Regions from separate parts of the Streptomyces lasalocidi genome, predicted to be linked through region 4. Evidence: riboswitches for the same ligand, from Rfam matches in the RefSeq annotation. Region 4 holds a riboswitch; each other region holds the start of a gene.
What was found. A riboswitch is a leader RNA that binds a small molecule or an ion and turns the genes downstream of it on or off. The one in region 4 is predicted to bind cyclic di-AMP.

Region 1 (7,707 bases), 470 kb from region 4:
GTCCTGCCAGCGTGCCTTGAGGTCGCGCAGTTGTTCCACCCGCTGGCGGGCCTGCTGCTTCTCACGCTGCAGGTCGGCGATGTCGGCGCGCTGGGAGACGTACTGGCGCATCGGGTACGCCAGGGCGACCACCAGCGAGCACAGCACGAGCGCCAGCAGCGCGGCGCGGCTGGTGAGCCGGGAGCGGCGGGCCTGCCGCCGGGTCTGCGAGCGGTAGACCCGGGCCGCCGTCTGCTCGCCGAGCAGCCGCAGCCGGGTCGCGGTGGAGAACCGGTCCCGGTCCTTCACGGCCATGTCGCCGACCTCCCGTTCACACGCGCGTACGTCCCCGCACACGGTACGGGACCGGTACGGGGACGTACGTACGACTGGCGCAGCCTTGACCCTTAAAGGCCCAGTGCCGGCCCGCTCAGCCCTTGAAGCGCGGGAAGGCGCTGCGGCCGGCGTACACCGCGGCGTCGTCGAGGATCTCCTCGATGCGCAGCAGCTGGTTGTACTTGGCGACGCGCTCGGAGCGGGCCGGGGCGCCGGTCTTGATCTGGCCGCAGTTGGTGGCGACGGCGAGGTCGGCGATGGTGACGTCCTCCGTCTCGCCGGAGCGGTGGGACATCATGCACTTGTAGCCGCTGCGCTGGGCCAGCTCCACGGCGTCCAGGGTCTCGGTGAGCGAGCCGATCTGGTTCACCTTCACCAGCAGGGCGTTGGCGGCGCCCTCCTCGATGCCGCGGGCCAGGCGCTCGGGGTTGGTGACGAACAGGTCGTCGCCGACCAGCTGCACCTTGTCGCCCAGCTTCTCGGTGATGACCTTCCAGCCGGCCCAGTCGTCCTCGAACAGCGGGTCCTCGATGGAGACCAGCGGGTAGGCCGCCACCAGCTCCTCGTAGTACTCCGTCATCTCGGCGGCGGAGCGCTCCTTGCCCTCGAAGACGTACTTGCCCTCCTTGTAGAACTCGGAGGCGGCGACGTCGAGCGCCAGCGCGATCTGCTCACCGGGGACGTACCCGGCCTGCTTGACGGCCTCGAGGATGAGGTCGAGGGCCTCGCGGTTGGAGCCGAGGTTCGGGGCGAAGCCGCCCTCGTCGCCGAGGCCGGTGGACAGGCCCTTGGACTTCAGGACGGCCTTGAGGGTGTGGTAGACCTCGGTGCCCCAGCGCAGCGCCTCGGAGAAGGACTCCGCGCCGATCGGGGCGATCATGAACTCCTGGATGTCCACGTTGGAGTCGGCGTGCGAGCCGCCGTTCAGGATGTTCATCATCGGCACCGGCAGCAGGTGCGCGTTCGGGCCGCCCAGGTAGCGGAACAGCGGCAGGTCGCTGGCCTCGGAGGCGGCGTGGGCGACGGCGAGCGAGACGCCGAGGATGGCGTTGGCGCCGAGCGAGCCCTTGTTGTCGGTGGCGTCCAGGTCGAACATGGCCTGGTCGATCAGGCGCTGCTCGGTGGCGTCGTAGCCGACGAGCTCCGGGCCGATCTGCTCGATGACGGCGAGGACGGCCTTCTCGACGCCCTTGCCCTGGTAGCGGTTCTGGTCGCCGTCGCGGAGCTCGATGGCCTCGAAGGCGCCCGTGGAGGCGCCGGACGGGACGGCGGCACGGCCGGTGCTGCCGTCGTCGAGGCCGACCTCGACCTCGACCGTGGGGTTGCCTCGGGAGTCCAGGATTTCCCGGGCTACGACGACGTCGATGGACGGCACGAGCATCTCCTTCGTGGATGTGACGCGGGTACACGCAGTACCGCAGTGGCTCTGCGAGATGAGCCTAACCGGCTCCGGCGCTTCGGCCAGCCGATCGGCCACCTCGTGGACAGAACCGAGAGTAAATTGTTCCTGAACTGAACAAAACCCCGGTGCGGCAACCAGGACACGAAAAACCCCGCCCCGGTGCGTACGGGGGAGAACGCACCGGGGCGGGGAGCCCGTGGGGACGGGGGACCCTCACGGGCCTCCACCATGGAGGACCCGGATGTGAGGGCGCTGTGCTTCGGTCACGAGCCGGCTGTCACTTCAGGTGCAGCTGCTGGCCCGGGTAGATGAGGTCGGCGTCCTCGACGATGTCCTTGTTCAGCTGGAACAGCTTCTCCCAGCCGCCCTGGACGTGGTGCTTCGCGGCGATGGTGCTGAGGGTGTCGCCCGCGACCACCTTGTACTCGCCGTCACCCTTCTTGACCTTCTTGCCGGTCGGGGTGGTGACCGTCTTCTGCGACTTCTGCGTCTTCTGCGTCGAGGCGGCCGGGCGCTCGCTGGAGCGGGAGGCGGCCTGGTCCTCGCTGGAGCGGGTCGAGGTGGAGCTCGAGCCGCTGTTCGAGGAGTTGGAGCCGGAGGAGCTGCTGGAGGAGCTCGAGGAGCCGCCGGTGGAGGCGCCCGACAGACCCTTGCCGCAGACCGGCCAGGCGCCCTTGCCCTGGGAGGCGAGGACCTTCTCGGCGATCTCGATCTGCTGGGACTTGCTGGCGCGGTCGGCGGTGGAGGCGTAGGCGGTGCCGCCGTACGCGGCCCAGGTGGAGGCCGAGAACTGCAGGCCGCCGTAGTACCCGTTGCCGGTGTTGATGGACCAGTTGCCGCCCGACTCGCACTGGGCGACGGCGTCCCACTCGGAGGTGGTGGCGGCGGAGGCGTTGCCGGCCGCCATCAGCGGTGCGGCGATGGCGACACCGGTGACGCCGGCGAGCGCGGCGGCGCGGGTGGCCTTGGACGGACGACGGTGCTTGCCCTTGCCGGAAAACAGCATGGATCGATCCCCTCACCGACGCCTGCGAGGTGAGCTGTCGGGTTCGGGCCGGTTGAGTTGCCCGGCCGCACCCCCCTCTCGGACGGCGCGGCTCCACCCCAAGCCGGTCCCGGCGTCGGCGGCCTCGAAGGCCTCTCAACTACCGGACCCGGCACTTACCTTGGGTCCCCCGCTCCTGCCTACGGCGCTTGACGCGACGACTGTTCCCGGGCTGCCGCTGGCAGGATTCGGCGTTGCGACGGCCGGGGCTCGGGTTGCCGAGCGATCTCGACCGTAGACAGGTGATCGACGGAATTTCAAAGACGATCAGGGCTTCTGAGACTCATCCCACACTTTCGCCAAACCGGACATTCAATAGCGAAGCATGACGTGAACTCCCGGGGTTTTTCGCCCTATTCGGCCCCTAGAGACAGGGTCTGACCGGGGACGATACTGCTCGGGTCGGCGCCGATGACGTCCTTGTTCGCCGCGTACAGCGCACGCCACCCGCCCGCGAGGTCAAGGGAGTCGGCGATGGACTCGAGGGAGTCACCCGGGTGGACGAGGTAGCCCTCGCCCGCGGGGGACGCGTGGCGGCCGACGGAGGCGGTGCTGGTGCCGTCCTCGGCCGGGGCCTCCTCGGCACTGCCGCCACGGTGCTTGCCGGTGCCGGACGCCGTGACGGGCGCGCTGTCGGTCGTGTCGGCCGCGGCACCGGTGTCGACGAGGCTCCAGGACCCCACGCCCTGCTCGGACTTGTCCGGAACGTCCGCATACGGGCTGCCCGTGGGTGAGCTGTCCGGCGCCTGCGCGGCGGCGCCACCCTTGTCCGCACCCGTGGACGCACCCGGCACCGTGGACGTGTCCGACGGAACGGACGAAGCGGGCGAAGAGGGGCCGGAAGAGGCGGAGTCGGACGGGGTGGCGCCCGTGTCGCCGGTCGGGGTGGAGGACGCCGACCCGGACGAGTCGGACGAATCACCCGAACCGGTGGCGTCCGTGGTCTCCTTGGAGGAGTCGGACAGCCCGCCGGGAAGCGGTGCCTGCGACGCGTCGCCTGCCACGCCGGTGTCCACGCCCAGCGCGCCGTTCTGCTGGGTGAGCCCCGACGTCAGGCCGCAGGTTCCCCAGGCGCCGACGCCCTGGTCGGCGAGGACCTTCTGGGCCACGGCGATCTGCTGGTTGCGGCTGGCCTGGTCGGCGCTCGGGGCGTAGGCCAGTCCGCCGTACGACTCCCAGTCGGCCTGGGTGAGGCTCAGGCCGCCGTACTCGCCGTTGCCGGTGTCGGCGCTCCAGGAGCCCCCGGACTCGCACTCGGCGACCGTGTCCCAGACCGTGCCGTCGGCAGCGCTGGCGCCGGAGGCGGCGAGGAGCGGGATGGCGATGGCCGAGCCGGTGACGCCGGCCGCGACGAGGAGGGCCGGGGCCTGACGGGGGCGACGGTGACGACCGTTCCCGGAGAGCATGCGGGGGCCTTTCTCGAGACAGCACTGACCGGCGCGGCGGGTGCCGTGGGCACGTGCGGGTCGCCGCGCTGAGGGGTGAACGTATCGGCAGACGATCACTTGTCACAAGTTCATGCCGCGCAGATCACGTGAAGATCACAAAGTTGAACGCGTGTCATCTTCGCCTCCGCCCGGTGACGCCCCCGCCCCGCACCCCGGGTGATTACGGGTCAGGTGTGAACGTCACGGGCAACGCGCGCAGACCGCGCATGATGAGCCCGCCGCGCCACCTCAACTCGGCGGAATCGGCGGCGAGTTGCAGGTCGGGCAGCCGGGTGAGCAGGGTGGCCAGCGCGGTCTGGCCCTCCAGCCGGGCCAGCGGGGCGCCGAGGCAGTAGTGGATGCCGTGCCCGTAGCCGAGGTGCTGGTTGTCGCGGCGCGCGAGGTCCAGCACGTCCGGGTCGGCGAAGCGCGCCGGGTCGCGGTCGGCGGCGGCCAGGACGACGAGCACCGGGTCGCCGGGGGCGATGTCCTGGCCGCCGAGGGTGAGCGGCCGGGTGGCGAACCGCCAGGTGGCCAGCTCCACCGGCCCGTCGAAGCGCAGGAGTTCCTCCACGCCCGTCTCCAGCAGCCCGCGCTCGCCGCGGGCCAGGGACTCCTGGAGCCGATGGCGCTGCCCGGGGTGGGTGAGCAGGGCGTAGGTGCCGTTGCCGATGAGGTTGACCGTGGTCTCGAAACCGGCGAACAGCAGGATGAACGCCATCGCCGCCGCCTCGTTCTCCGTGAGGTGCTCGCCGTGGTCGGAGGCGCGGATGAGCCCGGAGATGAGGTCCTCGCCGGGCACCGGGTCGGCGGGCAGCGCCTCGCGCTTGCGGTGGATCAGCTCGAGGAGGTACCCCCGCATCTTCTTCACGGACCGCGCGACCCCGCCCCGCGGGCCGCCGCCGTGCCGGATCATCATCCCGGCCCAGTCCCGGAAGTCGTCCTGGTCCTCGCGCGGGACGCCCAGCAGGTCGCAGATGGCGTAGATGGGCAGCGGGAAGGCGAACTCGTGGATGAGGTCCGCCGAACCGGTCCGCGCGAACCGGTCGATGAGGTCGTCCGTCAGCTCCTGCACCCGGGGCGCGAACTCGGCGACCCGGCGCGGGGTGAACGCCTTGCTGACGAGCCGGCGCAGCCGGGTGTGGTCCGGCGGGTCGATGTTGAGCAGATGGGTCATCAGCTCGGCCTTGCGCTCGCCCGGGATGCCGGTCTTGCCCTTCGCGTGCGCGGGCTCGTCGTGGTGCGCCGGGTTCTTGCTCAGCCGCGGGTCGGCCAGCGCCTGCTTGGCGTCCCCGTACCGCGTGACCAGCCACGCCTCCACCCCGCTCGGCAACCGCGTCCACCGCACAGGCGCGTGCTCCCGCAGCCAGGCATAGGCGGGGTAGGGGTTGGCGGCGAACTCCCAGGTGAAGAGTTCGGGGGCGGGGCCGGGCGCCGGGGCCGGGCCGGGGGCTTCGGACGCGTGCGGGGTGGCGGGGCAGGACGCCGGGCCGGTCGGGCCGGTCGGGCCGGTCGTTCCGGTCGGGCCGGTCGGGGGGTGGGGCTGGGCTGTCACTGGTCGACGGTATCCGTGGGGGCGGCCGTCGGGTGGGCGGGAAGGCCCTCCGCCTCCCGGATCGCGTCCCGGTACGCGCGGGCCGCCGCGCGCAGGGCCGCCTCCGGGTCGACGCCCTCCCGCTCGGCGCGCGCCGCCAGGGCGAGGAGGTCGTACCCGATGCCCTCGCCGGCGGGCAGGGGGACGCCCAGGCCGGCGGTGCGCACCCGGGACGCCAGCTTGGCGCCGAGGGCCAGGCCGGGCTGGTGCAGGGGCACGCCGTCGGTGACGGACTCGCGCCGCTTCTCCGCCGCCTTGGTGCGCAGCCAGTGCTCCTTGACCTCCTCGGGGGTGGTCGCGGTCGCGTCGCCGAAGACGTGGGGGTGGCGGTGGATCAGCTTGGCGACGATCGTGGCGGCGACGTCGTCGACGGAGAAGGGCGCCTCCTCGTCCTCCTGGGCTATCCGGGCGTGGAAGACCACCTGGAGCAGGACGTCGCCCAGTTCCTCGCGCAGCTCGTCGCGGTCGCCGTCCTCGATGGCCTCGACCAGCTCGTACGACTCCTCCACCGCGTACTTGGCCAGGCCCCGGTGGGTCTGCCGGGACGACCACGGGCACTCGGCGCGGATCCGGTCCATGACCTGCACGAGGTCGAGGAGGCGCGCGCCGGGGAGGTCGTAGGAGGCGGGGAGCAGTTCCAGCTCGGGCAGGGCGACCCGGCCGGAGCCGGCCAGCCGGGCCAGGCCGTCGGTGAGGGCCGGCTCGCCCTCCCCCGTGGCCACGACGACCGCCGTGCGGCCGCCGGCGCAGGCCGCGACCAGTTCCTCGGCCGTGGGGGACGCCTCCTCGACGGTGATCCCGGCCTCGCGCAGGTACGGCAGCTGCGGGTGGGCGCCGTCCGCGCACAGCACGCGGTCCGCCGAGCGCAGCGCCTCCCAGGCCGGCCAGGACAGCAGGCCGGGGGCGACGCGGTGGCTGGTGGTGAGCAGGACGACCCGGCCGGTGGCGGTGCCGGTGGGGTCGGCGGGGCGGCGGGCGTCCGGGGAGCCGGAGGCGGCGGAGGCGGTCACATCGTTCACGCTTCGAACGTAACCCACACCGCCGACGGCCTCACGGCGTTGTCCACAGGCAGCACGGCGCGGTCGTACGATCACACCGGCCGGGGCCGTCCTGCGTGCCGCAGGCGCGGACGCGGGACGGCGGACGCGATCAGGCGGACTGCTTCTGTCCGGCCGTCGTCACCTCGCGCACCCACGGCGTGTCGGCGTCCACCCGGCTGACCTTCTGGACGTCCCAGCTGCCGTAGCGCGGGTTGAGGTCGACGCCGAGGTCCTTCGACGCCTTCGACAGGGCGCCCCAGAACTCGGGCCGGCTGGTGTCGGTGCCCAGCTCCTGCGCGAGCTTCTGGGCCTGGAGCTGGAGGCGGAGGTTGTCGTCGAGGCGCTGCGGCGGGACGCCGTACTGCTGGAGCCAGGCCGTCTCCAGGGCCTTCGCGCCGCCCGCCTGCTTCTCCAGGTCGGACCGCATCGTCTGGACCTCGCCCCGGCTGACGATCACGCCCGCGTCGCGCGCGGCGCGCTCCAGCACCCGGTCCAGGACCATGCCGTGCAGGGTGTCCCGGGCGAGGGTGCCGGTCTGGGCGACGGCCTGCGCGTACTGGGCGTCGTCCCGGACGGCCGCGCGCTGGGCCTCGCGCACCTCGTCCACCCGGCCCTGGAGCTGGGAGACGGTGATCCGCTGGTCGCCGACCACCGCCGCGGCGCCCGGGTGCGCGTCGTTCCCGCAGGCGGTGAGGAGGGGGCCGGCCGCGATGAGCGCGGCGGACAGCAGGAGCGCGGTGCGGCGACGGCGGTGCAAGGAAACCTCCCGAGGAGATTGTGCGACGGTGCACAAAGTCTTGCGGTGATCGATGGTAGGCAGTGGGACGGCTGGGGCCAACCCATTGGACCAACGATTCACCGGAACATCGGGTACCGCCGCACCG
Region 2 (7,707 bases), 950 kb from region 4:
GGGCGCGTACGACACCACCAACTGGTCCGCGGGCTACGAGCAGTTGTCGGCCATCCCGCAGCAGACCGCGGCGCCCGACACCAGCGGCCAGTGGGACGCGAGCGCCTGGCTCCAGCCCGACCCGTCCGGCAGCCCCGCCGACCAGACCCAGCAGTGGGACTGGAACGCGCAGGGCCTCGACCAGCCGTACGACACGGGCACGTTCGACACCGGCGCCTACGACGCCACCCAGTGGAACTCCGACGGGGACACCGCGGCACCGGACGCGCACGAACAGGGTGGCGAATCGTTCGACCAGCAGGTGACGTCCGGGTACGAGGACGCCCCGGGCGACGACGGGCTCACCGCCACCGGCGAGTTGCCCGCCGTGGAGCCGGGCCCGCTCCTCGACGAGCAGGAGGAGACCGCGCCCGCCCCGCGCGCGGCCACCCGCAGCGCGAACCGCTCCCGGCGCAGACCACCCCCGAAGCGCTCCGCGCTGCTGACCGTGGCGGTGCCCTCGGTCTGCGTGATGGGCGTCGCCGGGATCGCCGCCGCGTCGGTCGGCACGTTCACCGACGACGGCAAGGAGACCAGCGCCTCCGCCGCGGAGACCAAGTCGGTCAAACCGTCCGCCGCCAACAACACGCTGGACACGCAGCTCGAGACCCTGAGCGCCGAGGCCGACAACTTCGCCGACCGGGCCAGCCGCACCCAGGAGCGCATCGACCTCAAGGCGCAGCAGGAGGCCGAGAGGAAGAAGGCGGCGGCGGAGGCGGCCCGCAAGGAGCGGCTGCGCCCCAAGTACGCCCTCCCGGTCGCCACTCGCGGACTCAGCGCCTACTTCGGCCAGTCCGGCGTCAACTGGATGTCCCTGCACACGGGCATCGACTTCCCCGTCTCCTACGGCACCACCGTGATGGCCGCGACCGACGGCACCGTGCGCACGCAGTGGAACAGCGCCTACGGCAACATGATGATCATCACGGCCAAGGACGGCACGGAGACCTGGTACTGCCACCTCTCCAGCTACCGCGTCCCCTCCGGGACGACGGTCAAGGCCGGCGAGCCCGTCGCGTACTCCGGGAACTCCGGCAACTCCACCGGCCCGCACCTGCACTTCGAGGTACGGCCCGGTGGCGGCTCGGCGATCGACCCCCTGCCGTGGCTGCGCAGTCACGGCCTGGACCCGACCTGAGCCGGAAGCCGCTGGAAGCCCCCGCCCGTCAGCGGGGGCTTCGTCATGTCACGTCAGGCGTCCCCGCCCCGGGCCCACTCGCCTCGGAGCCGGCCCACCTCAGAGCTTCTCCACGGGCGCGTACCGCAGCAGCAGCCGCTTCGGCTTGGTGTCGCCGAAGTCGATCGTCGCCTCCGCGTTCGCCCCGGTGCCCTTGACCCCGACGACGGTGCCGAGCCCGAACTGGTCGTGCGTGACCCGGTCGCCCACGGCCAGCGCGACCACCGGCTGCTCCGCGGTGCGCCGGGTGGCGAAGCCGGACGCGCCCGAGGCCGACGAACGCGACCGGGTCGACGACAGCGACGCCGCCACGCCCGAGGCCGCGGACGCGGCCGGCGCACCCGTGCGCTTCCAGTCGACGTACGAGCCCGGGATCTCCTCCAGGAACCGCGACGGCGGGTTGTACGACGGCTGTCCCCAGGCGCTGCGCATCGTCGAGCGGGTCAGGTAGAGCCGTTCCCGCGCGCGGGTGATGCCGACGTAGGCCAGGCGGCGCTCCTCCTCCAGCTCCTTGGTCTCGCCGAGGGCGCGCATGTGCGGGAACACGCCGTCCTCCATGCCGGTGAGGAACACCACCGGGAACTCCAGGCCCTTGGCGGTGTGCAGGGTCATCAGGGTGATGACGCCGGAGCCGTCCTGCTCCTCGTCGGGGATCTGGTCGGAGTCGGCGACCAGCGCGACCTGCTCGAGGAAGTCGGCCAGCGTGCCCGTCTCCCCCTCACCGCGCTCCTGCTCGAACTCCAGGGCGACGGCGGCGAGTTCCTGGAGGTTCTCGATGCGGGTCTCGTCCTGCGGGTCGGTGGACGCCTGCAACTCGGCGAGGTACCCGGTGCGTTCCAGCACGGCCTCCAGGACCGTGGCGGGACCGGCGCCCGACTCGACGATCGTCCGCAGCTCCTCCATCAGCGCGTTGAACCGCTTGACGGCGTTGGTGGAGCGCGCGGCCATGCCGTACGCCTCGTCGACGCGCTTGAGCGCCTGCGGGAAGCTGATCTTCTCGCGCTGGGAGAGGGCGTCGATCATCGCCTCGGCGCGGTCGCCGATGCCGCGCTTGGGGACGTTGAGGATGCGGCGCAGCGGCACCGAGTCCTCGGGGTTGGCGAGGACGCGCAGGTAGGCCAGGACGTCCCGGACCTCCTTGCGCTCGTAGAAGCGGACGCCGCCGACGACCTTGTAGGGCAGGCCGACGCGGATGAACACCTCTTCGAAGACACGGGACTGGGCGTTGGTGCGGTAGAAGACGGCGACGTCCCCGGCCTTGGCGTCCCCCGCGTCGACCAGGCGGTCTATCTCGTCGGCGACGAACTGCGCCTCGTCGTGCTCGTTGTCCGCGACGTAGCCGGTGATGCGCGCACCCGCGCCCGCGTTGGTCCACAGGTTCTTGGGGCGGCGGGACTCGTTGCGCTCGATGACCGCGTTGGCGGCGGACAGGATCGTCTGCGTGGAGCGGTAGTTCTGCTCCAGCAGGATCGTCGTCGCGTCCGGGTAGTCCTCCTCGAACTGGAGGATGTTGCGGATGGTCGCGCCGCGGAAGGCGTAGATCGACTGGTCGGCGTCGCCCACGACACACAGCTCGGCGGGCGGGACCACGGCCTCGGGCGGCACGTCCACGGCGTGCTCGCTGCTGCCGACCAGCTCGCGCACCAGGGCGTACTGGGCGTGGTTGGTGTCCTGGTACTCGTCGACCATCACGTGCCGGAAGCGGCGGCGGTAGTGCTCGGCGACGTCCGGGAAGGCGCGCAGCAGGTTGACCGTCGTCATGATCAGGTCGTCGAAGTCGAGGGCGTTCGCCTCGCGCAGCCGCGACTGGTACAGGGCGTAGGCCTGGGCGAGGGTCTTCTCGAAGCCGTCGGTGGCCTGGGCGGCGAAGTCCTCCTCGTCGATCAGCTCGTTCTTGAGGTTGCTGATCTTGGCGCTGAAGGACTTGGGCGGGAAGCGCTTGGGGTCGAGGTCCAGGTCACGGCAGACCAGCGCCATCAGGCGCTTGGAGTCGGCGGCGTCGTAGATCGAGAAGGACGAGGTGAAGCCGAGCTTCTTGCTCTCGCGGCGCAGGATGCGCACGCACGCGCTGTGGAAGGTCATGACCCACATCGCGTTCGCGCGCGGGCCGACCAGCTGCTCGACGCGCTCCTTCATCTCGCCCGCGGCCTTGTTGGTGAAGGTGATCGCGAGGATCTGGCCCGGGTGGACGTCGCGCTCGGCGAGCAGGTGGGCGATGCGGTGGGTGAGCACGCGGGTCTTGCCGGAGCCGGCGCCGGCGACGATGAGCAGGGGCGTGCCGGCGTGCACGACCGCGGCGCGCTGGTTGTCGTTCAGCCCGTCCAGGAGCGCCGCCGGGTCGAGCACCGGGCGCGGGGCGCCGTCGCGGTAGTGGGTCTCCCGGTCCGGGGGCGCGTCGAACTTCCCGGCGAACAGATCGTCCGGAAGCGGTTCCGGCAGGTGATCGTCCTCGGGGGGCGGCGGAGGTTCCTCCTCGTGGCCCCGCGGGGCCTGGAGGTTCGCCAGGAAGCTGTCGTCAAAGAGGCTGCTCATCGCTCTACGAGTCTAGGGGGCCCCACTGACACCCCGGTCGCCCTCCCGGAAACTGGGCAGTCGTGACGCTCCGCGCCCTTCGCGACACACTGTGCTCCGGTGCAGATCCGGACACGCCGAGGTCACGAAAATGTATCGGGCATATCACCCGTCAACCTTCCCAGGCGCCCCACGCGTTGGCTACCGTTCCGGCAGGCCGTACGACACCCACCGGCGAACGTCGCCGGGCCGCGCGGCCTCCGCCGAGTCCGGCCCGCCCCCGACGGCAGCCGGAGCCGGGGACCCACCGAGATCCTTGGGGTGAATCGGCCCGTCCTCCCGCGGGGGGACACGGCCGTAGGGCAACCCTTCCGACCGACCGCCCGAACCCGACAGCTAACCCGGTAGGCGGACCGTGGAAGGAGTCGCCTCCCTTGGCGTCGCAGCACCGCAAGCCCCGCTCCGCGGGACCACGGGTGGCCGGGATACGCCCGCCCGTCCTCGCCACCGCCGCCCTCACCTCGGTGGCCCTGCTCTCCCAGACGGCGCACGCCGCGCCCGCCGACGACGGCAGGCCCAGTCTGGAAGAGGTCGAGAAGAAGGTCGACGACCTGTACCGCCAGGCGGAGTCGGCGACCGAGAAGTACAACGCCGCCAAGGAGCAGACCGCCACCCAGCGCCGGCGCGTCGACGGCCTCCTCGACGACGTCGCCCGGCGCACCCAGGAGCTCAACACCGCGCGCGAGGACCTGGGCACCTTCGCCGCCGCCCAGTACCGCACCGGCGCCACCACCCCCGGCACGGCGACGTTCCTGCTCGCCGACACCCCGCAGGACTACTTCGACCAGACCCAGCTCATGGGGCGGATGACCGAACGGCAGAAGAGCGCGGTCGACGACTACGTGACCGAGCAGGCGGCCACGATGAAGAAGCGCCAGGAGGCCTCGCAGAGCCTGCGGACGCTCTCCGACACGCAGAGCGACCTGCGGACCGCCAAGGCCACCGTCCAGCAGAAGCTCACGGCCGCGCGCGAGCTGCTGGCGCAGCTGACGGCGCAGGAGAAGGCGCGGCTCGCCGCGATCGAGAAGCGCAAGCAGGAGGAGGCCGCACGCCAGGCGGCCGCGCTGGCGAAGCAGCAGGCCGCGGCGCGGGCGGCCCAGCAGGAGAGCGCGTCCGGGTCCAGGTCCGGGTCGGGGGCGGCATCAGGGTCGGGGTCGGGGGCGGGCTCAGGGACGTCCTCGCCGTCCGCGGGCTCGGCCGCGACGGACCCCGCCTACGCCACCAGGGCCGACAAGGCGCTCGCCTTCGCCCGCGCGCAGATCGGCAAGCCGTACGTCTGGGGCGCCACCGGCCCCGGCTCCTTCGACTGCTCCGGCCTCACCCAGGCCGCCTGGAAGGCCGCCGGCGTCACCCTCCCACGCACCACCTACGACCAGGTCGACGCGGGCACCACCGTCCCGATCTCCCAGGCCCGGCCCGGTGACCTGGTCTTCTTCTACGGCGACGTCAGCCACGTCGGCCTCTACATCGGCAACGGCATGATGATCCACGCCCCGAAGCCCGGCGCGTACGTCCGCGAGGAGTCCGTCTACTACGACGGCGAGTCGGCGATCCACAGCGTGGTGCGGCCGGCGTAGCGGCGGCGTCTTCACGGGCGCACGCGCGCGTGGCCCGCTCGCACGGCGCCCGACGCTTCCCGGGTCGTGTCGGCTTTCGCGGGGCAAGCGCGACTTTGCGGACACGGCCTAGCATCGGGCGCATGTCCGGGACCTCACCTCTGCGCGCCTGGTGGGCGCACCGTCCGCCCGCTGCCGGGGCCGCCGTGATGGCGACCGGCATCCTGTCGGTCGGGCTGCGCCTCACCGGCCACGACCTCCTGTCCCGCCTCGCCCTGCTGGTGACCGCCGTCGCCTGGGTCGCGCTCGCGGCGGACTTCGTCGTACGGCTGGCGCGCGACCGTGCGCGGTGGCTGGCCGATGCGGGCACGCCCGGGGCGCTGACGGCCGTGGCGGCCACGACGGTCCTCGGGACGAGGATCTCGGTGGCGGGGTGGCAGTCGCTCGCCGCGGCGCTGCTGGCGCTCTCCGCACTGCTCTGGCCGGTGCTGCTGGTGCGCGTCGTACGGCACGTGCGGCCGCGCATGCCGGGAGCGGTGTTCCTGTGCTGTGTGGCCACCGAGGGGCTCGCCGTGCTCGGGGCGACGCTGGCACGGGCCGACGCGGTGGCGTGGCTCGCGCACACGGCGCTGGTGTTCTTCTGGCTGGGGCTGCTGCTCTACCTCTTCGCCCTCAGCCGTTTCGACCTGCGGCAGATCGCCACGGGCGCCGGTGACCACTGGGTGGCCGGCGGGGCCCTCGCGATCTCGGCGCTGGCGGGCACGAAGCTGCTGGCCGCGGACGACGCCGGCCTGTACCTGTGGAACGGCGACGACACCGACGTCCTGCGCACCGTCACCGGGGCACTGCTGGTGCTCGACCTGGCGTGGTTCGTGGTCCTGCTGACCGCGGAGCTGCTGTGGCGGCGCCCCGGCTACGACGTGCGCCGCTGGTCGACGGTGTTCCCCCTCGGCATGACGGCCGTGGCCACCCTGTCGGTCGCCCCCGCCCTCGACGTGCCCTGGCTCAAGGGGCCGGGGCAGGTGCTGCTGTGGATCGCGGTCGCGGCCTGGCTGGCCGTGGCGGCGGGAGCGCTCACCACGGCCCGGGCGGCGCTCGCCTCGCGCGGGTGGGGACCTGCTAGGTCCACAGGACCGCGATGAACACGTTGGCCACGGTCAGCAGGCCGACCAGGCCGAACAGGCCCTTGTCCACCTTCTCGTCGTCGCGCTTCACGTAGACGAGGCCGAGGATCACGATCAGCAGCGCCAGCTTCACGCCGATCTTGACGTTGTTGACGTGCTGGTCGTCCGCCTGGTTGAGGCCGACCAGGATCACGCCGGTGACCAGCATCGTCGCCGCGCCGTGCAGCATGGCCGGAACGAAGCGGGCGGTGCCCCGGCCCATCGCCTTCATCTGGGTCAGGAAGCCGCCGAGGAGCGCGGCGATGCCGATGATGTGCAGGCCGACGAAGAGATGGATGAGTACGTCCATGGGGCCGGACTCTAATCAGCCGCCCGGACGCCCCTCGACACCGGCCCCGTGACAAGCGCCCACGGCACATCCACCCACTCGCATATATGCGTCCATAGCAGCGCGCCCCTCCCTCGCGCCTCCCCTTCCCCACATCGGTCAGCGCGCCCCGCGAAGTCGACGCCGCCGGACCTCCGACACGGTCACATGCGGTCCTCGCTCGATCCACTCGTGTCATTTCCGTACATCTCGTCACCGGGTCGACACGGACGGGCCTAGCGTCCTCCCCCAGGTGACCGGCTCTCCACCGCCGCCCGGGCCAGGGCGGCGGTCGGGCACCACCGCCGAAAGGTCCGGCGGCGCCCCCGCTCCCCCGTGCGGGGCGTCGCCGGACCCGCCCGCCGTCCCCCGCGGCCGGGCCCGAGCTCCCCGGCACCTCGCCCCTCACGAGGGCGGGGGACGGTCGTACGAAAGGACGTGCAGTCCCACGTGGCAGCGCACCGCAAGTCCCGACAGCGCTCGCTCGGCGGCCATACGGTCCGCACCGCGGCCACCCTCGCGCTCGCCGGCGCGGCCACCGCGACCGCCTTCGACGGCACCGGCCACGCCGAACCGGCGCTGACCCCGGCGCAGGTCAAGGCCAAGGTGGACAAGCTCTACCAGGAGGCGGAGGTCGCCACCGAGAAGTACAACGGCGCCAAGGAGCGGGCGCACCAGGCCGAACAGCGGCTGGAGTCGCTGCGGGACGAGGCCGCACGCAAGGAAGAGCGGCTCAACTCCGCCCGCGAGGCGCTGGGTTCCGTGGCCGCCGCGCAGTACCGCAGCGCCGGGCTCGACCCGGCCGTGCAACTGGCCCTCTCCGACGACCCCGACCAGTACCTCGACGGCGTCGCCCTCGCTGAACGCGCCGGT
Region 3 (7,707 bases), 2.1 Mb from region 4:
GGCTCCAGGTCGATGCGGGAGACGGCGCCCCAGCCGATGGTCAGCACGACCTCGCGCGGGAGGGTGCCCGGCGTGTACGACTCGGGGTTGGCGACCACCCGGCTGACCACCACCGAGGAGATTCGGCCGATCTTCACCGACTCCGTGGAGGTCGTGGCGTACGGCGTCGGGGACGTGTCGTCGGCGGCCTGCTCGTCGGTGTGGCTGACGATGAAGCGGTGGGCGGTGAGGACCAGTACGGTCACGTGGCGGCGGACCTCGTTCTGGTCGAACGTGGTCTCCTGGTGGACCAGGTACGACCGGATGGGCTCGCCGCCCACGGCGGCCTCCACCGCCTCGGCCACGAGGGCCGGGTAGTAGCCGCTGCGCTCGATCGCCGCACGCAGCCCCTGGGTCGTCGTACTGGTCTTGGCCATGTCCTCCATCCTACGGGGACCCACTGACTGCGAGGGACGCTCGCGCGTCGTCTCAGTACACGGGGAGTGTCCGCGGGCCCAGGTCGTCGCGGACCGGCGGCGGGGCCAGGCGGACGGACGCGTCGAGCACGCTCAGGCCGTGCGGGGCGACGACGACCGGCTCCAGGGTCACCGCGACGACCTCCGGGTGGTCGTCGACCAGCCGGGACAGCCGCAGCAGCAGTTCCTCCAGGGCCGGGGTGTCCACGGGCGTGGAGCCGCGCCAGCCGAACAGCAGCGGTGCCGTGCGGATCGACCGCACCAGCGAGGTGGCGTCGCGGTCGGTGACCGGCACCAGGCGGTGCGCCATGTCGTCGAGCAGCTGGGAGGCGGCCCCGGCGAGCCCGAACGACAGCACCGCTCCGGCCGCCGGGTCGATCACGGCCCGTACGACCGTGTCGACACCGCGCGGCGCCATGCCCTGGACGACCGGCCGCAGCTCCTCGGGCTTGCCGAACAGGTCGGTCAACTCGGCGTACGCCCGGCGCAGTTGCTCCTCGTCCGCGAGGTCGAGCCGGACACCGCCCAGGTCGGCGCGGTGCCGCAGGTGCGGGGCGGTGGCCTTCAGGGCGACGGGGTAGCCCAGGTCGCGGGCGGCGCGGGCGGCGTCGTCCGGGGTGGGCGCGGGCAGGGCACTGCGGACCCGGATGCCGTAGCGGCCGAGGAGTTCATCGGCGTCGTCGGCGCCGAGGGTCAGGCCCTGCCCGCGGGCGAGCAGGCCGTCGATCCGGCGGGCGGCACCCTTCTCATCGATGTCCTCGTACTCCGGCACCCGGCCGGGGTCGGCGGCGTCGCGGCGCCACTGCCCGTAGCGGACGGCCTCGGCGAGGGCGCGCACCGCGCGTTCGGCGGCGGGGTAGGCGGGGATGAGGCGGGAGTCCTCGGGCGCGGGGGTCTGGGGCGCGGGGGCCGCTGCGGTCCTCGGTTGTGCGGCTGTCCCTCCCGGCGGCTGGGCGGCTGCCGCGGCCATCGGCCCGCTGGTCGTCGACCCGGGCGTCGCGGCGGTCGTCGGTCCGTCGGCCGGTTCCGCGGTCGGCCCGGTGGTCGCGTCGGACGCGCGCGTGGTGCCGCGGGCGGGGGGCGCGGAGCCGGTGGCCCGGGGCGCGGTGCTGGTCGCGGCGGACAGCGCCTCGGCCAGGCCGCCCAGCTCGACGTGGACGACGAGCACCGGCTTGGTGGGCACCGCGGCCGCGGCGGACCGCAGCGCCCCGGCCAGCTCGGCGTCCCCGGGTGAGGACTCGCCGATCGCCGGGATCGCCGTCACCACCACCGCGTCGCAGGTGTCGTCGGCGAGGGCGCGCGAGAGGGCCGCGTGGAAGTCGTCGGCGGAGGCCTGGGTGGTGAGGTCGCGCGGGGGCTGGGGGCGCAGTCCGGCGGACAGGCAGGCGTCGTAGGTGAGGACGCCGAGCGACTCGGAGTTGCCCAGGATGGCCACCTTGGGCCCGCGGGGCAGCGGCTGGCGGGCGAGGAGCAGGCCGGTGTCGACGAGTTCGGTGATGGTGTCGACGCGGATGACGCCGGCCTGCCGCAGCAGCGCGGAGACGGTGGTGTGCGGCAGCCGCGTGGCGCGCACGGCGTGTCCCTGTGGGGCCGATCCGGCGCTCTGCACGACGACCAGCGGCTTGGCGGCCGCCGTGCGCCGCGAGAGGCGGGTGAACTTGCGGGGGTTGCCGATGGACTCGAGGTACATCAGGACGACGTCGGTGTCCGGGTCGTCGTACCAGTACTGCAGGACGTCGTTGCCGGAGACGTCCGCGCGGTTGCCGGCGGAGACGAACGTCGACAGGCCGGTCACGCCGGTGACGCCGCCGCCGCGCCGGTGCAGCCGGGACAGCAGGGCGGTGCCGATCGCGCCGGACTGGGTGAACAGGCCGATGCGGCCGGCCCGGGGCAGCTCGGGTGCGAGGGAGGCGTTGAGGAGCACCTCCGGGGAGGTGTTGATGACGCCGAAGGAATTGGGGCCGATGATCCGCATGCCGTACGCGCGTGCCTGGCGGACGAGGGCGCGCTGGCGTTCGCGCCCCTCGGGGCCGCTCTCGGCGTACCCGGCGGAGACCACGACGAGTCCTTGCACGCCGTGGGCGCCGCACTCGGCGACGGCCTCGGGCACGTGCTCGGCGGGGACGGCGACGACGGCGAGGTCGACGGGGCCGTCGATGTCCCGCACGGAGCGGTGGGCGGGCACACCGTCGAGTTCCCGGAGGTCGTCGGGGAACGCCTTGTTGACCGCGTGCAGGTGTCCGGTGAAGCCGGACGTGCGGATGTTGCGCAGCAGGCCGCGGCCGACGCCGCCGGGCGTGCGGCCGGTGCCGATGACGGCGACCGAGCCGGGTGCCAGCAGCCGCCGGACCGAGCGGGCCTCGGCACGCTGTTCCCGCGCGCGCTGCACGGCGAGGGAGCGCTCGGTGGGCTCCAGGTCGAACTCCAGGCGGACGACGCCGTCCTCGAAGCTGCGCTTCTGGGTGTAGCCGGCGTCGGTGAACACCTTGATCATCTTGGTGTTGGCGGGCAGCACCTCGGCGGCGAAGCGGCGGATGCCGCGCTCCCGGGCGACGGCGGCGATGTGCTCGAGCAGGGCGGAGGCGACGCCCCGGCCCTGGTGGGCGTCCTGGACGAGGAACGCGACCTCGGCCTCGTCGGCGGGCGCGGAGGCGGCCATGCCGTCGGCGCCGATCCGGTCGTAGCGTACGGTGGCGATGAACTCACCGCCGACCGTGGCGGCGAGTCCCACCCGGTCCACGAAGTCGTGGTGCGTGAAGCGGTGGACGTCCTTGGCGGACAGGCGCGGGTAGGGCGCGAAGAAGCGGTAGTACTTCGACTCGTCCGACACCTGCTCGTAGAAGCTGACCAGGCGCTCGGCGTCGTCGACGGTGATGGGGCGGATGCGCGCGGTGCCGCCGTCGCGCAGCACCACGTCGGCTTCCCAGTGGGCGGGGTACTCCGGCCGGTCCGAGGCGCTCTGCATGGGGCCCAGCGTACGGCTCGCGTACGACAACGGCGCGAGGCAGTCTGTGGAGGACGCAGCTCGGGTCGAGGCCGCGGCCCGGCGCCCACTCCCGAGGGGATCACAGGGCCCCGAGGGCACGCGTCACGATGTGGAACACTGGTCTAGACAACCCTGAGACACTGAAGGGCAGCATCACATGGCTGAGCGCCGCGTCAACGTCGGCTGGGCCGAGGGCCTCCACGCCCGCCCCGCTTCCATCTTCGTCCGGGCCGCCACGGCCACAGGCGTCCCCGTGACGATCGCCAAGGCCGACGGCAACCCCGTCAACGCGGCCTCCATGCTGGCCGTGCTGGGCCTGGGCGCCCAGGGCGGCGAGGAGATCGTGCTCGCCTCCGACGCCGAGGGCGCGGACGCCGCCCTCGACCGACTGGCGAAGCTGGTCGCCGAGGGGCTCGAGGAGCTTCCCGAGACCGTCTGAGCACCGGGCCGTCGCCCCCCGCGCGGGGAGGCACCCACCGCCGTACGACGAACCGCGTCGCCCGCACCGGGCGTCGCGGTTCGTCGTTCTTCGGGACGCCTACGGCCGTATTCACCCCGTGCCGCGCTACCGCCGGGGAAATGCTCGAGCGCCCGGAATTCCGCGCGCGGACGCACGGGAGGAGCGCCGCCGCGAATTCACGGCGGACGCACGAAAAGACAGCCCGAATACCCGGCCGTCGAATAACTCTTCTTTGTATACGGCGCTCGTGTTAATGCCGCGGGCCCGACGTGTTTACGGGATGTTGCGAAGTCCTCACACGGTCCTGGCGGTCCCCGCCGCCGGAAAAGCGCAGCCGGTGCGCGACCGCGGAGCGCTCGGTGTGCAGCGCCGTGACCGCCCGCGCGCGCTCGCCGTCACCGCGCGCCACCGCGTCGACGATCGCGCCGTGCTCCGCCCAGGTGTCCGCCGGGCTCGCGGGGGCGTCCACGGAGTACATCCAGGCGATCTTGTGGCGCAGCTGGGTGAGCGTGGACGTCAGGGCGTGGCTGCCCGAGGCCTGGGCGAGCGTCTCGTGGAACCAGCCGCCCAGGGAGCGCAGGTCGTCGCTGCTGCCCCGCCGGGCCCGCTCCTGGCCGAGCCGCACCAGGCCGCGCAGCACCTTCAGGTGCGCCTCGGTGCGCCGGTGGGCGGCCCGGGAGGCGCCGAGCGGTTCGAGGAGCAGGCGCATCTCCAGCAGGTCGGCGGCCTCCTGCTCGGTCGGCTCCGCGACGCACGCGCCCGCGTGCCGCCGGGTGACCACGAAGCCCTCGGCCTCCAGGGTGCGCAGGGCCTCCCGGACGGGGACCCGCGAGACGCCGTAACGGCGGGCGAGGAGTTCCTCGGTCAGCCGGCCTCCGCGCTCGTAGACACCCGCGACGATGTCGTCGCGGATGGCCGTGCACACCGAGTGCGCGGGAATGCGCATGACCGACCTCCGCATTAATCCCCGTGAAACGTCGATGGTGGACGTGTGCTCAGCGACTCTAATGCAAACGGCCGCAATTTCCGACGCCGGTCCGGAATCCAGGGATATTTTTTGGACAGCGGGGCGGGAGAAACGCGAAAGCCCCGGCTCGGGGAGCCGGGGCCGCAGCGTCTTAGCCGGGTGGTGTCAGACGTCCACGCCGTGCTTGCGCAGGTAGGCGATCGGGTCGATGTCCGAGCCGTACTCGGCCGTGGTGCGCGCCTCGAAGTGCAGGTGCGGGCCGGTCGCGTTGCCGGTCGCGCCCGAGAGGCCGATCTGCTGGCCGGGGACGACCGTCTGGCCGACGGAGACGGCCACGGACGACAGGTGCCCGTACTGGGTGTACACGCCGTCGCTCATGCGGATCACGACCTGGTTGCCGTACGCGCCGCCCCAGCCGGCCTCGACGACCGTGCCGAGGCCGACCGCGTGCACGGCGGTGCCGCTCGCGGCGTGGAAGTCGATGCCGGTGTGGGTGCCGGAGGACCACAGCGAGCCTCCGGTGCGGTACCCGGTGGACACGTAGGAGTGCGCGATCGGCGTCACGAACATGTTGAGCCGCTTGCGCTCGGCCTCGCGGGCGGCGCGGGCCCGGGCCTCGCGCTCCTGCTTCGCCTTCTCGACCGCCCGCTGGCGAGCGGCCTCCGCGGCGGCCTTCTCCGCGGCCGCCTGCTTCTGCGCGGCGGCCTGGTCGTCGACCTGCTGGGCGACCGAGTCGTTCACGGTGAGGACGGGGATGAGCCCGGTCTGCTCGACGGTGGGCTCGGCGGCCAGGGCCGGGGAGGCCACGGTGGCCAGGACGCCGGTGGTGGTGAGTGCCGCGACGCCCGCCGCGCGGGCGGTGGTGCGCTGGAGACGGCCGGGTCGACGGTGCTTACCCGTGGCGCAGCTGAACGCCATGTAGTGGTGCGTTCCTTTCCTTCCCTCTCGCCTACCGGGTTAGCTGACGGGTTCGGAGCAGGAAGGTCTCCTACGGGCCCCCTCGCGACACGCGCGGGCGCCCGATTCACCCCAGGGACTGGATGGGTCCCCGGCTCCCCTGGCTCGCGCCGTACGGGGACTCGGCGATGACTGTCCGGTGCCGCGGATGCGGCGCACTGCCTGACGGACAGCCCGGATGAACTTAGAAGGGCTCGCCCCCGATTCCCAAACGGAACCGGGCTTTTGTAGCGCATCCCACAGCGCAGAGCGGCAACCACTCGCCCAATTCGGACACGCAGGGGCCCTGGTGACGCTTCCGTCGCCCAGGACCCCTGTGGTGCACGCGGTGTTGACGCGGCTCGGTCGGCCTACTCGGCCTACTCGGCCGCGACCACGGTCACCTCGCCGATGCCCAGCGCCTCGACGGGCTCCTTGATCGTGGCGGCGTCACCGACGAGGACCGTCACCAGGCGGTCCACCGGGAAGGCGTTGACGACGGCCGCGGTGGCCTCGACCGTGCCGGTGGCGGCGAGCTGCTGGTAGAGCGTGGCCTGGTAGTCGTCGGGCAGGTGCTGCTCGACCTGGTCGGCCAGCGTGCCGGCGACCGCCGCGGCGGTCTCGTACTTCAGCGGCGCCACCCCGACGAGGTTCTGCACGGCGACGTCGCGCTCGGCGTCGGTCAGGCCCTCCTCGGCGAGCCTGCGCAGCACCTTCCACAGGTCGTCCAGCGCGGGACCGGTGTTGGGCGTGTCGACGGAACCGCTGATGGCGAGCATCGAGGCGCCCGACCCGTCCGGCGCGGAACGCAGCACCTGGCCGAACGCCCGTACGCCGTACGTGTAGCCCTTCTCCTCGCGCAGGACGCGGTCCAGGCGGGAGGTGAGGGTGCCGCCGAGGCAGTACGTGCCGAGCACCTGCGCCGGCCACACGCGGTCGTGCCGGTCGGGACCGATCCGGCCGATGAGCAGCTGCGTCTGGACGGCGCCGGGCCGGTCCACGATCACCACGCGCCCGGTGTCGTCGGCGGTCACCGGCGGCACGGGACGCGGCTGCGCGGCGGAGCCGGTCCAGGCGCCCAGGGTGTCGCCGAGCAGCGCGGTCAGGTCGACGCCGGTGAGGTCGCCGACGACGACGGCGGTCGCCGTGGCGGGGCGGACGTGCCGCTCGTAGAAGGCGCGCACGGCCGCGGCGTCGATCGCCCCCACCGTCTCCGCGGTGCCCTGGCGCGGGCGCGACATGCGGGCCGTCGCCGGGAACAGCTGCCTGGAGAGCTCCTTGGCGGCCCGACGCGAGGGGTTGGCCAGCTCGTGCGGGATCTCGTCGAGGCGGTTGCGCACCAGGCGCTCGACCTCGCCGTCGGCGAACGCGGGCGCGCGCAGCGCGTCGGCGACCAGCCCGAGCCCCTTGGACAGGCGCGAGACGGGCACTTCGAGGCTCAGCCGGACACCGGGGTGGTCGGCGTGCGCGTCGAGGGTGGCGCCGCAGCGCTCCAGCTCGGCGGCGAACTCCTCGGCGGAGTGCTTGTCGGTGCCCTCGGAGAAGGCCCGCGCCATGATCGTGGCGACGCCGTCCAGGCCGGCCGGCTCGGCGTCCAGGGGCGCGTCGAGCAGGACCTCGACGGCCACGAGCTGCTGGCCGGGGCGATGGCAGTGCAGGACCGTCAGGCCGTTGTCGAGCGTGGCGCGTTCGGGCGCGGGGAACGCCCACGGCTTGGCCTCGCCCGCGGTCGGCCGGGGGTGGAAGTCCATCGTGGCGAGCTCGGTCACTTGGCCGCCTCCTCGTTGTCGTCGGCTTCCACGGTGGCCGCGGCTTCCGGGTCTTCGGTGCCCTCGACGTCCTCGACGTGCTCCGGGGCGAGCGGTTCGTAGACGAGCACCGCACGGTTGTCGGGGCGCAGACG
Region 4 (7,707 bases):
ACCGCCGCGACGACCGCCCGGGCTTCCGCGCCGGCGGCCACGACCGTCCGTCCCACGACCGTCCCAGCGGCCGCCGTGACGACCACCGCGGTGGCGGCTCCTTCGGCCGCCGCGAGGACAAGCCGCGCTGGAAGCGCAACGGCTGATCCGACCAACGACTGAGCGCCGTGTCCCCGACGGGGGCACGGCGCTCGGCCGTTCCCGGCAAGCCGTTTCCGGTCACCCTGTGACGCATGTCATGCCCCCGGCGAGGGAATCGCTGGGGGCATGACAGATGACGCCAGAGGGAGTGGGCTGTCCGACGAAGAACGGCTGGCCCAGCTCGGCTACACGCAGACGCTCGCCCGACGCATGTCGGCGTTCTCCAACTACGCGGTGTCCTTCACGATCATCTCCGTGCTGTCGGGCTGCCTGACGCTGTACGCGTTCGGCATGAACACCGGCGGCCCCGCCGTGATCACCTGGGGCTGGGTGGCCGTCGGGCTGATGACCCTCTTCGTCGGGCTGTCCATGGCCGAGATCTGCTCGGCGTACCCCACGTCGGCGGGCCTGTACTTCTGGGCCCACCGGCTGGCGCCGGCGCGCTCGGCGGCGGCCTGGGCCTGGTTCACGGGCTGGTTCAACGTGCTGGGCCAGGTCGCGGTGACCGCGGGCATCGACTTCGGCGCGGCCTCCTTCCTCGGCGCCTACCTGAACCTCCAGTTCGGCTTCGAGGTCACCCCCGGCCGCACGGTCCTGCTGTTCGCGGCGATCCTCGTCCTGCACGGCCTGCTGAACACCTTCGGCGTCCGCATCGTCGCCCTGCTCAACAGCGTCAGCGTCTGGTGGCACGTGCTCGGCGTCGCGGTCATCGTCGGCGCGCTCACGTTCTCGCCGGACCACCACCGGCCGACGTCGTTCGTCTTCGGCGAGTTCGTCAACAACACCGGCTGGAGCAGCGGCTTCTACGTCGTCCTGCTGGGCCTGCTGATGGCCCAGTACACCTTCACCGGCTACGACGCCTCCGCCCACATGACGGAGGAGACCCACGACGCGGCCACCGCCGGCCCGAAGGGCATCGTGCGGTCCATCTGGACCTCCTGGATCGCCGGCTTCGTCCTCCTGCTCGGCTTCACCTTCGCCATCCAGTCCTACGACGGCGCCCTGGACTCCCCGACCGGCGCGCCCCCGGCCCAGATCCTGCTCGACGCGCTGGGCGCCACCGCCGGCAAGCTGCTCCTGCTGGTGGTGATCGGCGCCCAGCTGTTCTGCGGCATGGCGTCGGTGACGGCCAACAGCCGCATGATCTACGCCTTCTCCCGCGACGGCGCGCTGCCCTTCTCGCACGTCTGGCACACCGTCAGCCCGCGCACCCGCACCCCGGTCGCCGCGGTCTGGCTCGCCGCCATCGCCGCCCTCGCGCTGGGCCTGCCGTACCTGATCAACTACACCGCCTACGCCGCGGTGACCTCGATCGCGGTCATCGGCCTCTACGTCGCCTACGTCATCCCCACCCTGCTGCGCCTGCGCAAGGGCGCCGCCTTCGAGCGCGGCCCGTGGCACCTGGGCCGCTGGTCGCAGGTGATCGGCGTGGTGGCGGTCATCTGGGTGGGCGTCATCACCGTGCTGTTCATGCTGCCGCAGGTCTCCCCGGTCACCTGGGAGACGTTCAACTACGCCCCCGTGGCCGTCCTCGTGGTCCTCGGCTTCGCGGCCGCCTGGTGGCTGGCCTCGGCCCGCCACTGGTTCCTCGACCCCGACCACGAACGCACCCGCGCCCGCGAGGCGTCCCGCCGTGCCGCCGCGGCCCCGGAGCCCGCCGACCCGTGACGCCCGCCGCCTCCCCGGCAGCGGCTGGCGCCACGACACGTCCACCCGCCCGTGTCCCGATACCCGATCGGACACCCGGCCCGGTCCGGCTATGCTCGGGGAGGCAACATCGCCCGGGCCGTTAGCTCAATTGGCAGAGCAGTGGACTTTTAATCCATTGGTTGTGGGTTCGAGTCCCACACGGCCTACGACACCGCCCCGGTCCAGGGATCCCCGGACCGGGGCGCGGTGTTTCCGGCGCCCGGCCCCCGCCTACCCCTCCCCGTCCCGCCGCACCAGCAGGTACGACCGCCTGCTCGGGTGCTCGACGCCGGGGTACGGGGCCCGGTCGAGGTGGGCCGTGACCGTGAGGCCCGCGTCCGTGAGGGACGTCGTCTCGGTGGCCGGGTCCAGGAAGTGGAAGGTGAGGTCCACCGGGTGGTCCCACCAGTCGCTGAAGTGGGCGGACTCGCCGGGGCGGGCGTCGGCGGTGCTGGTGTGGAAGGCCAGCAGGGCGTGGCCGCCGGGGCGTAGGACGCGGGCGAACTCCGCGTAGGCGGCGGCCCGTCGGGGCGGGTCGAGGTGGATGAGCGCGTACCAGCACAGCAGCCCCGTGAGGCTGCCGGAGCGCAGCGGCAGGGCGGTCATGTCGGCCACGGCGAAGGGCAGTCCGGTGCCGCGGCGGGCCACGGCGCACATCCCGGGGGAGAGGTCGAGGCCCGTCACCGCCGCGCCCCGGCCCGCGAGGTGGGCCGTCGCGTGGCCCGGGCCGCAGCCGACGTCGGCCACCGGGCCGTGCCGGGTCACTTCGGCGAAGGCGTCCAGGAGGGCGCGGTCGAGGGGCTTGCCGGGGAGTTCGGCGCCGATGTCGGCGGCGTAGCGCTCGGCGACGGTGTCGTAGCTGCGGCGGGTCGCCGGGGCGGCCGGATTCTGCTGCGGGGAGGGCGGGTTCGTCACGTCCGGTGCCTACCCCCGGCCCCGGGGTCCGTACGCCGGGCCTCCCGGGCGGCGCCAGCCGGGGGCTCCGCCCGCGCTCAGCCCGCGTGCAGTTCCGTCAGGTCCCCGAGCGGCAGCGTGTGGCTGGTGTGCAGCACCTTGGCGCGCAGGTAGCGGACGTTGTGCGGGGTGGTGAACACGCCGGTCGGGACGCGGTCGTGGACGTCGATGTCCAGCGCGCGCAGCTGGTCGGCCTTGTCGGGGTTGTTGGAGAGCAGGTCCAGGCGGGTGACGCCGAGGGCGCGGAGCATCTGGGCGGCGGCCGTGTAGTCGCGGGCGTCCTCGGGCAGGCCGAGGGCGGCGTTCGCCTCGTAGGTGTCCAGGCCCTGGTCCTGGAGGGCGTACGCGTCGAGCTTGTTGTAGAGGCCGATGCCCCGGCCCTCCTGGCGCAGGTAGAGCAGCACGCCGCCGCGTTCGGCTATGCGCTCGACGGCCTCGCGCAGCTGCGGGCCGCAGTCGCAGCGGGCCGAGCCGAAGACGTCCCCGGTCAGGCACTCGGAGTGCAGCCGCACCAGGGGCGTGCTGCCGGGGGCGGGGTCGCCGAGGACGGCGGCGATGTGCTCGCGGCCGTCGACGAGGCCGTCGAAGGTGACGAGGTCGGCGTCGACGGCGTAACCGTCGTGGAAGCGCAGCGGGACCCGGACGCGGGCGCGCGGCGTGGCGGCGGTGAGGTCAGCGGGCATGCGGTTCTCCGGGTCCTGGGCGGCGCACCGCCCTCCTGCTGCTTCAGATTTGAAGCAGATCCTCGGAGCCCGACCCTACCTGTGCTTGAAGTTTGAAGCAATGGGCTTCCGGCCCGCCCCGCCGCGCTCACGCACAGGGCGACGAGCGCCGCTTCCACGGCAGGTCCTCCGGGCCGCCCCCCTCCTGCGCCCCGTCCACGAGCCCGCCCGCGATCCGCGAGCAGATCTCCTCCAGCTGCCCCACCTGCTCGGGGCTGAGGCGGTCGAACAGCGACGCGCGGACCGTCTCGACGTGGCCCGGCGCGGTGCGCTCCAGCACCGCCATGCCCTCGTCCGTGAGGGCGGCCACGCTGCCGCGCCTGTCCGACGGGCACTGCTCGCGCCGCACCAGCCCGTCCTTCTCCAGCCGGGCGACCGCGTAGGTCAGCCGGCTGCGGGTGATCTTCGACCGCTCGGCGAGGTCGGTCATCCGCAGCCGCCGCCCGGGCGCCTCGGAGAGGTTGGCCAGGAGGGAGTAGTACAGGTGCGGCATGCCGGCGTCCTGCTGGAGCTGCCGGTCGAGCGTGTCCTCCAGCAGCAGGGCGGCCGCCATGTAGGCACGCCAGGCGCGCTGCTCGTCGGAGGTCAGCCAGCGGGTCGTCATGCCGCCAGTGTAGGTTTGCTTCAGATTTGAACCAAGGCTGCGTCCCGGGAGGCTCCCGGTCGCGCCACGCCCGCCGGTCCCGCCCGTCCCACAAGAGAGCGCGCCCCATGCCGTACCCGTACGTCCTGCTCTCGGCCGCCGTCTCCCTCGACGGTTTCCTCGACGACACCGGCCCGGAGCGGCTGCTGCTGTCCAGCCCGGCCGACTTCGACCGCGTCGACGAGGTGCGCGCGTCCGTCGACGCCATCCTCATCGGCGCCGGCACCCTGCGCGCCGACAACCCGCGCCTGCTGGTCAACTCCGCCGGGCGCCGAGCCGCCCGGGTCGCCGCCGGCCGGCCCGCCTACCCGCTCAAGGTGACGGTGAGCGCCTCCGGCGACCTCGACCCGGCCGCGCGGTTCTGGCACACGGGCGGCGACAAGCTCCTGCTGACCACCGACCGGGGCGCCGACCGCGCCCGCGCCGCCGGCATCGCCGCCGACGTGGCCGCCCTCGGACCCGACCTGGACTGGCGCCGCGCGCTGGAGCACCTCCACGACGCACGGGGCGTGCGCCGCCTCATGGTCGAGGGGGGCGGCACGATCCACACCCAGTTGCTCCAGCAGGGCCTCGCCGATGAGCTCCAGCTCGTCCTCGCGCCCCTGTTCGTCGGCGACCCGGACGCCCCCCGCCTCTTCGGCCCCGGCGCCTATCAGGGCGGACGGCTGCGGCTGGTGGAGACGCGGCGGATCGAGGACGTCGTCCTGATGCGCTACGAGCCCACCGCCCCCGGCACCGGCCCGCTGCCCTCCGCCGCCGACCGCCGCTGGCTGGCCCTCGCCTGCGACCTGGCCGACCGGTGCCCGCCCTCGGACACCGCGTTCAGCGTCGGCGCGGTGGTCGTCGCCGCCGACGGCACCGAACTGGCCCGCGGTCACTCCCGCGAGGGCGGCGACCCGGTGGTGCACGCCGAGGAGGCCGCCCTGGCCAAGCTCGGAGCCGCCGACCCCCGCCTGGCCGGCGCGACCGTCTACAGCAGCCTCGAGCCGTGCGCCCGCCGCGCCTCCCGCCCGGCGCCCTGCGCCCGGCTCATCCTCGACGCGGGGGTGCGCCGGGTGGTCACGGCCTGGCGCGAGCCGGACACCTTCGTCGAGGCGGCGGACGGCAACGGGCTGCTGGCGGCGGGGGGCGCCGACGTCGTCGTACTGCCCGAGTACGAGGGGCGGGCCAAGGAGCCGAACCGGCACCTCCTGGGGTGAGCCCGGTGCCCGTCCGGGCGCCCTGGACAACCGTTTCGCTTTTGGTCCCGCACATGGCGTACAGTGGAGTCATCGCCGCGGGGTGGAGCAGCTCGGTAGCTCGCTGGGCTCATAACCCAGAGGTCGCAGGTTCAAATCCTGTCCCCGCTACTGAAGACCGAGGGCCGGAATCCGAAAGGGTTCCGGCCCTCGGTGTTTCCGCAGCCTCCCGCGCGCCCTCACTCTGCGTGAGTGTCCGACCGCCCTTCGCATCACAACTGAGTCACTATCAAACGACCGGTGACTACTGATCTCTTCCCCTGGGCACCCTGATTCCCCGCCAACTCGCCCGTTTTTCCCCGGTCGTGGCAGGAAAGTCCAGGTCAAAAATGTTGTTGATCAAGCGGAACGGCTTGGAAAGCTGCCTCCGTGTCTATTAACGTTCGATAACGCAGCGCGGTCGTCCCAGCCGTCACCGAAGGCGGCTCCGTGCGCACGCGCCGAATCCCGCAAGGGAACCGGGGAACCACCACCTTGGGGTGAATCACGCGGAAGCCGCCGCCCACCAGCGGCCGGTATACGCGCGTAGGAGACCTTCCCGCTCCGAACCCGTCAGCTAACCCGGTAGGCGACGGAAGGAAAGGAGCGCGCCCGCGTGGCGTCCAACCGGCCTGCCCCAGAAGCCCCCTCGCTGCCGAGCCAGCGTCCCACGGAGACGTTCGCCTACGGCGGTCAGCGCGTCGACGAGGGCCCTTGGGAGGAGTGGAACCCCACCGCGGACTCCCTCCGTCCGGTACGCGGCCGGCACCGCGTCGCCAAGCAGCGCGGCGGACTCGCCCGCAGCTCCACCGTCCTCGGCGTCGGCGTCATCGCCGCCGTCGGCGCGGGCGGCATGGCCAGCGCCAACACCGGCAAGCCGCCGGTCTCCATCTCGCTGCCCGACCTGCCCTCCGTCGGCTCGCTGATCTCCGACCACGACGCCCCGCAGGAAGCCGCCCCCGCGGCGCTCAGCACCTTCGGAAGCACCGCGGACGACACCGCCCAGGGCACCGCCGACGCCGGTGAGGCCCTGCGCACCCGGATCATGGCGCAGGCCGAGTCGCAGCAGACGCAGGTCGACACCAAGGCGCTCGCCGTCGTCGAGGCCGCCGCGGCCAAGGCGGAGGCCGACGCCGCCGCCCAGGCCGAGCAGGAGGCCCAGGCCAAGGCCGCCGCCGCGAAGAAGAAGGCCGAGGAGCAGGCCGCCAAGGTGGCCGAGGCCGCGCGCCTGGCCGAGCTGGCCAAGCAGTACACGCTGCCGACGTCGTCGTACACGATCACCTCGACGTTCGGCCAGGCCGGCTCGATGTGGTCCTCCGGCTACCACACCGGCCTGGACTTCGCGGCGCCCACCGGCACCCTCATCAAGGCCGTGCACAGCGGCACGATCACCGAGGCGGGCTGGGCGGGCGCCTACGGCTACCGCACGATCCTCACCCTCGACGACGGCACCGAGGTCTGGTTCTGCCACCAGTCCTCGATCAGCGTCAGCGCCGGCCAGAAGGTCGGCACCGGCGACGTCATCGGGCGCGTCGGCGCCACCGGCAACGTCACCGGGCCGCACCTGCACCTCGAGATCCACCCCGGCGGCGCGGCCACCGGGATCGACCCGATGGCGTGGCTGCGGGACAAGGGCCTGACCCCCTGACCCGACCCTGGCCCGCCCCCTGACCCGTCCCTTGATCGGGCGGCCGGCCGGGGACCGGGTTCCCCGGACCGGCCGGCCCATGCACCCCCGTCCCGGAACCGGCGGCGGCCGTTCCGGTTTACGTGAAGTTTGCGGGCCGACGGGATGACCGCCCCCCGGCCGGTCGTTGGAACAGGGCATGACTGCTCTGCGTAAACTCGGTTCCTCCGACCTCGAGGTCTTCCCGCTCGCCCTCGGCGGCAACGTCTTCGGCTGGACGGCCGACGAGACCGCCTCCTTCGCCGTCCTCGACGCCTACACCGCAGCCGGCGGCAACTTCCTCGACACCGCCGACTCCTACTCGGCCTGGGTCGACGGCAACAGCGGCGGCGAGTCCGAGACGATCATTGGCAAGTGGCTCGCGTCCCGCGGCAAGCGCGACGACGTCGTCATCGCCACCAAGGTCAGCCAGCACCCCGACTACCAGGGCCTGACCGCGGCGAACATCAAGGCCGCCGCCGACGCCTCCCTGCGCCGCCTGGGCACCGACCGCATCGACCTCTACTACACCCACTTCGACAAGCCCGAGGTGCCGGTGGAGGAGATCATCGGCGCGCTCGACGAGCTGGTGACGGCGGGCAAGGTCCGCCAGATCGCCGCGTCCAACATCTCCCCCGAGCGGCTCAGCGCCTCCCTGGCCTTCTCCGACCGCGA

Region 1: linked by a shared signal. The riboswitch ahead of E4U91_RS14355 (LysM peptidoglycan-binding domain-containing protein) and the one ahead of E4U91_RS16560 (M23 family metallopeptidase) in region 4 are both predicted to bind cyclic di-AMP.
Region 2: linked by a shared signal. The riboswitch ahead of E4U91_RS21120 (C40 family peptidase) and the one ahead of E4U91_RS16560 (M23 family metallopeptidase) in region 4 are both predicted to bind cyclic di-AMP.
Region 3: linked by a shared signal. The riboswitch ahead of E4U91_RS26035 (M23 family metallopeptidase) and the one ahead of E4U91_RS16560 (M23 family metallopeptidase) in region 4 are both predicted to bind cyclic di-AMP.

Annotation. Positions count from the first base shown of each region.
Region 1 is NZ_SZNQ01000001.1:3,238,664-3,246,370, forward strand. Features, by position in the region: gene E4U91_RS14345 (FtsB family cell division protein) at 1-294, opposite strand, end outside; gene eno (phosphopyruvate hydratase) at 410-1,696, opposite strand; gene E4U91_RS14355 (LysM peptidoglycan-binding domain-containing protein) at 1,995-2,723, opposite strand; cyclic di-AMP (ydaO/yuaA leader) riboswitch at 2,728-2,920, opposite strand; gene E4U91_RS14360 (LysM peptidoglycan-binding domain-containing protein) at 3,116-4,168, opposite strand; gene E4U91_RS14365 (cytochrome P450 family protein) at 4,371-5,744, opposite strand; gene E4U91_RS14370 (nucleoside triphosphate pyrophosphohydrolase) at 5,741-6,712, opposite strand; gene E4U91_RS14375 (SurA N-terminal domain-containing protein) at 6,933-7,580, opposite strand.
Region 2 is NZ_SZNQ01000001.1:4,658,257-4,665,963, reverse strand. Features, by position in the region: gene E4U91_RS21130 (M23 family metallopeptidase) at 1-1,177, shown strand, start outside; gene pcrA (DNA helicase PcrA) at 1,277-3,748, opposite strand; cyclic di-AMP (ydaO/yuaA leader) riboswitch at 3,979-4,154, shown strand; gene E4U91_RS21120 (C40 family peptidase) at 4,162-5,364, shown strand; gene E4U91_RS21115 (tellurite resistance/C4-dicarboxylate transporter family protein) at 5,487-6,485, shown strand; gene E4U91_RS21110 (hypothetical protein) at 6,463-6,816, opposite strand; gene E4U91_RS21105 (C40 family peptidase) at 7,285-7,707, shown strand, end outside.
Region 3 is NZ_SZNQ01000001.1:5,774,240-5,781,946, reverse strand. Features, by position in the region: gene E4U91_RS26060 (DUF5998 family protein) at 1-425, opposite strand, end outside; gene E4U91_RS26055 (bifunctional acetate--CoA ligase family protein/GNAT family N-acetyltransferase) at 469-3,420, opposite strand; gene E4U91_RS26045 (HPr family phosphocarrier protein) at 3,599-3,880, shown strand; gene E4U91_RS26040 (GntR family transcriptional regulator) at 4,152-4,847, opposite strand; gene E4U91_RS26035 (M23 family metallopeptidase) at 5,034-5,786, opposite strand; cyclic di-AMP (ydaO/yuaA leader) riboswitch at 5,800-5,963, opposite strand; gene E4U91_RS26030 (M16 family metallopeptidase) at 6,185-7,573, opposite strand; gene E4U91_RS26025 (M16 family metallopeptidase) at 7,570-7,707, opposite strand, start outside.
Region 4 is NZ_SZNQ01000001.1:3,711,044-3,718,750, reverse strand. Features, by position in the region: gene E4U91_RS16600 (DEAD/DEAH box helicase) at 1-146, shown strand, start outside; gene E4U91_RS16595 (amino acid permease) at 268-1,809, shown strand; tRNA gene E4U91_RS16590 (tRNA-Lys) at 1,925-1,997, shown strand; gene E4U91_RS16585 (class I SAM-dependent methyltransferase) at 2,062-2,745, opposite strand; gene E4U91_RS16580 (GTP cyclohydrolase II) at 2,823-3,467, opposite strand; gene E4U91_RS16575 (MarR family winged helix-turn-helix transcriptional regulator) at 3,595-4,110, opposite strand; gene E4U91_RS16570 (dihydrofolate reductase family protein) at 4,218-5,348, shown strand; tRNA gene E4U91_RS16565 (tRNA-Met) at 5,425-5,498, shown strand; cyclic di-AMP (ydaO/yuaA leader) riboswitch at 5,816-5,973, shown strand; gene E4U91_RS16560 (M23 family metallopeptidase) at 5,983-7,014, shown strand; gene E4U91_RS16555 (aldo/keto reductase) at 7,193-7,707, shown strand, end outside.